DNA from 2 places in the Streptomyces sp. NPDC014995 genome. Region 2 is predicted to be linked to the other one. Evidence: predicted binding sites of a transcription regulator. Region 2 holds the regulator's gene; the other holds the start of a gene.
What was found. Region 2 encodes HrcA, which represses chaperone genes, less so after heat shock. Its sites were predicted from a motif close to TTNGCACTCNGNNNNNCNGAGTGCNAA; they were not measured.
Positions count from the first base shown of each region.

Region 1: the regulator HrcA is predicted to act here: its motif matches at 2,190-2,216, upstream of groL (chaperonin GroEL).

Region 1 is NZ_JBIBVX010000012.1:184,057-187,466, forward strand. Features, by position in the region: gene ACF1A1_RS24300 (S8 family serine peptidase) at 1-195, opposite strand, end outside; gene groL (chaperonin GroEL) at 404-2,026, opposite strand; gene ACF1A1_RS24310 (cold-shock protein) at 2,399-2,602, opposite strand; gene ACF1A1_RS24315 (MoaD/ThiS family protein) at 3,055-3,330, opposite strand.
Region 2 is NZ_JBIBVX010000020.1:13,708-17,117, forward strand. Features, by position in the region: gene dnaJ (molecular chaperone DnaJ) at 1-1,000, opposite strand, end outside; gene hrcA (heat-inducible transcriptional repressor HrcA) at 1,001-2,017, opposite strand; gene ACF1A1_RS32850 (MBL fold metallo-hydrolase) at 2,182-2,916, shown strand; gene ACF1A1_RS32855 (DUF3097 domain-containing protein) at 2,948-3,410, shown strand, end outside.

The DNA.
Region 1 (3,410 bases), on a different contig from region 2:
CGCGCTGACGCGGACGGCGTAGCCGTTCTCGGCGGGCAGGACGGCACCGCTTCCCACGGCGGCGGTCGCGACGACCGCGGCGACGACCCGGCGCCGGGTCGTGAGGGTTTTTCGCCCGCTGGGGAGCCTTCCTCGCGCTGGAGCGGTCACCGCGTTCGCGGTGACCGCTCCAGGGAGGATGACCAGACCCCCCATTGGCGAGATATCGCTTTTACCCCATTCGCCGTTTGCGGTGACAAGTTGCTGCGGAGGGGCGCCCGACCAAAGGGTCATGCGGCCCTCGGGACACGGCCACCGGTGCGGGGGAACGCCCGAGGGCGGCACCCCCTGTCGGAACAGGGAGTGCCGCCCTCGGTACGAACGGACCGGACCGATCCTCGAAAGCCCCGGAGGCTTCGAAGGATCAGAAGTCCATGTCACCGCCCGGCATGCCGCCGCCGGCCGGGGCCGCGGACTTCTCCGGCTTGTCGGCGATGACGGCCTCGGTGGTGAGGAACAGCGCGGCGATCGACGCGGCGTTCTGCAGCGCGGAGCGCGTCACCTTGGCCGGGTCGATGATGCCCTCGGCGACCAGGTCGACGTACTCGCCGGTCGCGGCGTTCAGGCCGTGGCCCGGGGTCAGGTTGCGCACCTTCTCCACCACGACGCCGCCCTCGAGGCCGGCGTTGACCGCGATCTGCTTCAGCGGGGCCTCGAGCGCCAGCTTGACGGCGGCGGCACCGGTGGCCTCGTCGCCCTCCAGCTCGAGCTTCTCGAAGACCTGGGAGGCCTGGAGCAGGGCCACGCCACCACCGGCGACGATGCCCTCCTCGACGGCCGCCTTCGCGTTGCGGACGGCGTCCTCGATGCGGTGCTTGCGCTCCTTGAGCTCCACCTCGGTGGCGGCACCGGCCTTGATGACGGCCACGCCGCCCGCGAGCTTGGCCAGGCGCTCCTGGAGCTTCTCGCGGTCGTAGTCGGAGTCGCTGTTCTCGATCTCGGCGCGGATCTGGTTCACGCGGCCCGCGACCTGCTCGGAGGAGCCGGCGCCGTCGACGATGGTGGTCTCGTCCTTGGTGATGACGACCTTGCGGGCCTTGCCCAGCAGGTCGACGGTCGTGTTCTCGAGCTTGAGACCGACCTCCTCGGAGATGACCTCGCCGCCGGTGAGGATGGCGATGTCGTTCAGCATGGCCTTGCGACGGTCACCGAAGCCCGGGGCCTTGACCGCGACGGACTTGAAGGTGCCGCGGATCTTGTTGACGACCAGGGTCGACAGGGCCTCGCCCTCGACGTCCTCGGCGATGATCAGCAGCGGCTTGCCCGACTGCATGACCTTCTCCAGGAGCGGGAGCAGGTCCTTGACGTTGGAGATCTTGGAGTTCGCGATCAGGATGTACGGGTCGTCGAGGACGGCCTCCATACGCTCCATGTCGGTCGCGAAGTACGCCGAGATGTAGCCCTTGTCGAAGCGCATACCCTCGGTGAGCTCCAGCTCCAGACCGAAGGTCTGGGACTCCTCGACGGTGATGACGCCTTCCTTGCCGACCTTGTCCATGGCCTCGGCGATGAGCTCGCCGATCTGGGTGTCGGCGGCGGAGATGGAGGCCGTGGAGGCGATCTGCTCCTTGGTCTCGACGTCCTTCGCCTGCTCCAGCAGGGCGGCGGAGACGGCCTCGACGGCCTTCTCGATACCGCGCTTCAGGGCCATCGGGTTGGCGCCGGCGGCGACGTTGCGCAGACCCTCGCGGACCAGCGCCTGGGCGAGAACGGTCGCGGTGGTCGTACCGTCACCGGCGACGTCGTCCGTCTTCTTGGCGACTTCCTTGACCAGCTCGGCGCCGATCTTCTCGTACGGGTCCTCGAGCTCGATCTCCTTGGCGATGGAGACACCGTCGTTGGTGATCGTGGGGGCGCCCCACTTCTTCTCGAGGACGACGTTGCGGCCCTTGGGGCCGAGGGTCACCTTGACGGCGTCCGCGAGCTGGTTCATGCCGCGCTCGAGGCCGCGCCGCGCCTCCTCGTCGAACGCGATGATCTTGGCCATGTGAAGTGGTCCCTCCAGGACTGGGGGTGATTCCTTCGGACCGCGCCCGCGCCCGCGACGGACGGCTCGCACGCCTCGTGGTTCCTTGCCCCACCCGGCCTGCGGGCCTCACCGACCCGGTCCTTCGTTGTCACTCTCACCTTCAGAGTGCTAACGCCAATGATTAGCACTCGCCCCTGCCGAGTGCAAGCGCCTCGGGGGAAGCCGGGCGGCTCTCAGCCGCCCGCGAACACCCCCGGGCGAACGGAGGGAAGGCGTACGCGGCACACGGAAGGGGGGCGCCACACCCCGCCGGAGCGGCACGGACGGCGCGGCCGGGCAGCACGAAGGGCCCGCATCCCCGTCGGGATGCGGGCCCTTCGCTGAAAATGTTCAGGCGGTGACGCGAACCATGTCGGCCTGCGGGCCCTTCTGGCCCTGCGAGATCTCGAACTCGACCCGCTGGCCCTCTTCCAGGGTGCGGTAGCCGTCCATCTGAATCGCGCTGTAGTGGACGAAGACGTCCGCACCACCGTCGACCGCGATGAAGCCGTACCCCTTCTCCGCGTTGAACCACTTGACGGTGCCCTGAGCCATGCCTAACTCCCCTATTACTGGCCCTTGCACAGATCCACACTTCGCGGACCCGGGTCAGACCTCACCCCCCAGTTGGTTGGGGGCGTGCGCCGGAACGCGTCGACCGCGGCCGAATGTATCTGTCCAACTGCCCTCTGCAACAGGTCAATCGGACGAGAATTCTGGACGTCGACGGTCCGGAATATGGTGAGAATTCGCCCGGATTCAGGGCAAGTCGGGCCCCACAAAGGGAACGAAAGGCGCAAAATACCTGCACACTTTGGCTACTTCTCATCGCATGCGAAGCCGGAACTCATATGCGTTCGGCATGCGAAAGGCGGCGCGTTCCCCAACTGTACCGCGCTCAATCACACTGAATTGCCCCCTCCGCTTCTCTTACGGAGGGGGCAATTCGATGAACTCTCGGTAATCACTGTTACCGACGGTTACTACCGGCGGGTACTGACCGCGGGTCAGCCGCCCGCGACGGCCGGAATGATCGAGACGCCGGCGCCGTCCGGGGTCGCCGTCTCCAGCCCCTGCTCGAAGCGGACGTCGTCGTCGTTCACGTACACGTTGACGAACCGGCGCAGCTTGCCCTGGTCGTCCAGCACGCGCGCGGCGATACCGGTGTGGTTCTTCTCCAGGTCGGCGATGACCTCGGCGAGGGTCGCACCCTCCGCCGGGACCTCGGCCCGGCCGCCCGTGTAGGTGCGGAGGATGGTGGGGATGCGGACGGTGACGCTCATGACGGGTGACCTCCGGTCGGGTGAACGGCCTCAGGGGCGCGTGGGCTGTGTCGACGTGCGGCTCGGCCGCGTGGCGCTAC
Region 2 (3,410 bases):
TCGGCGTCTGCACCTCGACGTGGACGATGAGGTCACCGCGCCCGCCGCCGCGCAGATGCGTGACGCCCCGCCCGTGCAGCGGGATCGACTGCCCGGACTGGGTGCCGGGCCGGATGTCGACCTCCTCCAGACCGTCGAGCGTCTCCAGCGGCACCTTCGTGCCGAGGGCCGCCGCCGTCATGGGGAGGGTCACCGTGCAGTGCAGGTCGTCGCCGCGCCGCTGGAACTGCGCGTGCGGCAGCTCGTGGATCTCGACGTAGAGGTCACCGGCGGGACCGCCGCCGGGGCCGACCTCGCCCTCGCCGGCGAGCTGGATGCGGGTGCCGTTGTCGACCCCGGCCGGGATCTTCACGGTCAGGGTCCGGCGGGAGCGCACCCGTCCGTCGCCCGCGCACTCCGGGCACGGAGTGGGGACCACGGTGCCGAAGCCCTGGCACTGCGGGCAGGGGCGCGAGGTCATGACCTGGCCCAGGAAGGACCGGGTCACCTGCGACACCTCGCCACGACCGCGGCACATGTCGCACGTCTGGGCGGTGGTGCCCGGCGCCGCGCCCTCACCGCTGCAGGTGGCGCAGACGATCGCCGTGTCGACCTGGATGTCCTTGGTCGTGCCGAAGGCGGCCTCGTCGAGGTCGATCTCCAGCCGGATCATCGCGTCCTGGCCCCGACGGGTGCGTGAGCGCGGCCCGCGCTGGGACGCCGTACCGAAGAAGGCGTCCATGATGTCGGAGAAGTTGCCGAAGCCACCGGCCCCGAAGCCGCCCGCGCCGGCGCCGCCCGCCTGCGAGAGGGGGTCGCCGCCGAGGTCGTAGACCTGCTTCTTCTGCGGGTCCGACAGCACCTCGTAGGCGGCGTTGATCTCCTTGAACCGCTCCTGGGTCTTCGGATCCGGGTTGACGTCCGGGTGCAGCTCGCGTGCGAGCCGCCGGAAGGCCTTCTTGATCTCTTCCTGCGACGCGTCGCGGCGCACGCCGAGAACGGCGTAGTAGTCCGTGGCCACCTACGACTCCGCCAGGATCTGTCCGACGTACCGTGCCACTGCGCGTACCGCTCCCATCGTTCCCGGGTAATCCATGCGGGTCGGTCCGACCACGCCGAGCTTGGCGACTGCCTCGCCGCCCGAACCGTAGCCGACCGACACCACCGACGTGGAGTTGAGTCCCTCGTAGGCGTTCTCGTGACCGATGCGTACGGTCATGCCCGAATCCCCGGCCTCGCCAAGGAGCTTGAGGAGCACGACCTGCTCCTCAAGCGCCTCGAGGACGGGCCGGATCGTGAGAGGGAAGTCATGTCCGAAGCGGGTGAGATTGGCGGTGCCGCCGATCATCAGCCGCTCCTCGTTCTCCTCGACGAGGGTCTCCAGCAGGGTGGAGAGCACCGTCGAGACCGTGCCGCGGTCCTCCGCCTCGAAGGCGTCCGGCAGGTCCTCCACGAGCCGCGGCACGTCCGCGAACCGGCGGCCCGCGACCCGGCTGTTCAGCCGCGCCCGCAGATCCGCCAGGGACGCCTCGCCGAACGGCGCCGGGCAGTCCACCATCCGCTGCTCGACCCGGCCGGTGTCCGTGATCAGCACGAGCATCAGCCGGGCGGGCGCGAGCGACAACAACTCCACGTGCCGCACGGTGGACCGGGTCAGGGACGGGTACTGCACCACGGCGACCTGCCGGGTGAGCTGCGCGAGCAGCCGTACCGTCCGCGCCACGACGTCGTCGAGGTCGACGGCGCCGTCGAGGAAGTTCTGGATGGCCCGCCGCTCGGGGGCCGTCATCGGCTTGACGCCGGCCAGCTTGTCGACGAAGAGGCGGTACCCCTTGTCCGTGGGAATCCGCCCCGCGCTGGTGTGCGGCTGGGCGATGTACCCCTCGTCCTCCAGGGCGGCCATGTCGTTGCGGACCGTCGCCGGGGAGACGCCGAGGTTGTGCCGCTCGGTGAGCGCCTTGGAGCCCACCGGCTCCTCGGTGCCGACGTAGTCCTGGACGATGGCGCGCAGTACCTGGAGCCGTCGTTCACTCAGCATGCGCGCACACCTCCAGAAAGTCGTCCCCTTGGCGCCTCGCCTGGCACTCTTCACTTCCGAGTGCCAGCGTTCCCCGGCCCAGTGTACGGCCGTGGGGTACGCCCGGGGCAAGGTCGGTCCCGCCGCACCGTGCCGCGCGGGGTGTCCCCCGCTAGCGTCGCCGTATGACGGTGACTTGGGAAGAGCTCGGGTGGGAGCGGGTCGCGACCGGCGTCGGGCGCTGCCGGCTGCCGGTGTGGGACTGCACGGCGGGGCTGGTCGTCGGGGCGGACGCGGCCCTGGTGATCGACGCGGGGTCGAGCCTCGGGGAGGGGGCGCGGCTGCGGATGCGGGCGGAGGAGCTCGCCGGCCACCGTGTGACCCATCTCGCGCTCACGCATCCCCACTTCGACCACGTCTTCGGGGCGGCGGCGTTCGCGGGCGCGGAGGTCTTCGCGGCGGTGGGCGCGGAGTCGGTGCTCACCCGGAAGGGCCGCGGGGCCGAGGAGCTGCGCGCGGACGCGGTGCGCCACGGTCTCGACGAGACGGCGGCGGCGGAGGCCGTGGACACGCTCGTCCGCCCCCGCCACCTGGTCTCCGGCGAGTGGACCCTCGACCTGGGCGCCGGCCGGCAGGTCCTGCTGGCGAACGTGGGCCCCGGCCACACGGCCCACGACCTGGCGGTCCTGGTGCCGGGCTCGCCGGAGGTGGTGTTCTGCGGCGACCTGGTCGAGGAGTCCGGCGAACCCCAGGCCGGCCCCGACGCCGTACCGTCCCACTGGCCGGCCGCCCTGGACCGTCTCCTCGCGTTCGGCGGCGAGGACGCGCTGTACGTGCCCGGTCACGGGGCGGTGGTGGACGCGGCCTTCGTACGGGCGCAGCGGGAGGCGCTGGCGGCCCGTTTCGGCGTGTCGCCGTGATCGCGTCCGGGCTTCTCCTATCGTCATCCGAATGCGCCAGTACTCCGCCGACCTGACCCCTCCCTGGAAGAAGCAGCGGCCCGTCCCCGAGGTCCCGGCGGAGCCCGGCCTGGTGGTGGAGGAGCCCGGCACCGGCTTCTGCGGCGCGGTGATCCGCTGCGAGGCGGGCACGGTGACCCTGGAGGACCGCTTCGGCAAACACCGCGTGTTCCCGCTGGAACCGCGCGGCTTCCTGCTGGAGGGCCGGGCGGTGACGCTGGTGAGACCTTCCGCCGGTCCGGTACGTCCCACCCGCACCGCATCCGGTTCGGTCGCCGTCCCCGGCGCCCGCGCCCGCGTGGCCCGCGCCGGCCGCATCTACGTCGAGGGCCGGCACGACGCCGAGCTGGTGGAGAAGGTCTGGGGCGACGACCTGCGCATCGAGGGCGTGGTCGTGGAGTACCTGGAGGGCGTGGACGACCTGCCGTCGATCGTGGCCGAATTCGCACCCGGCC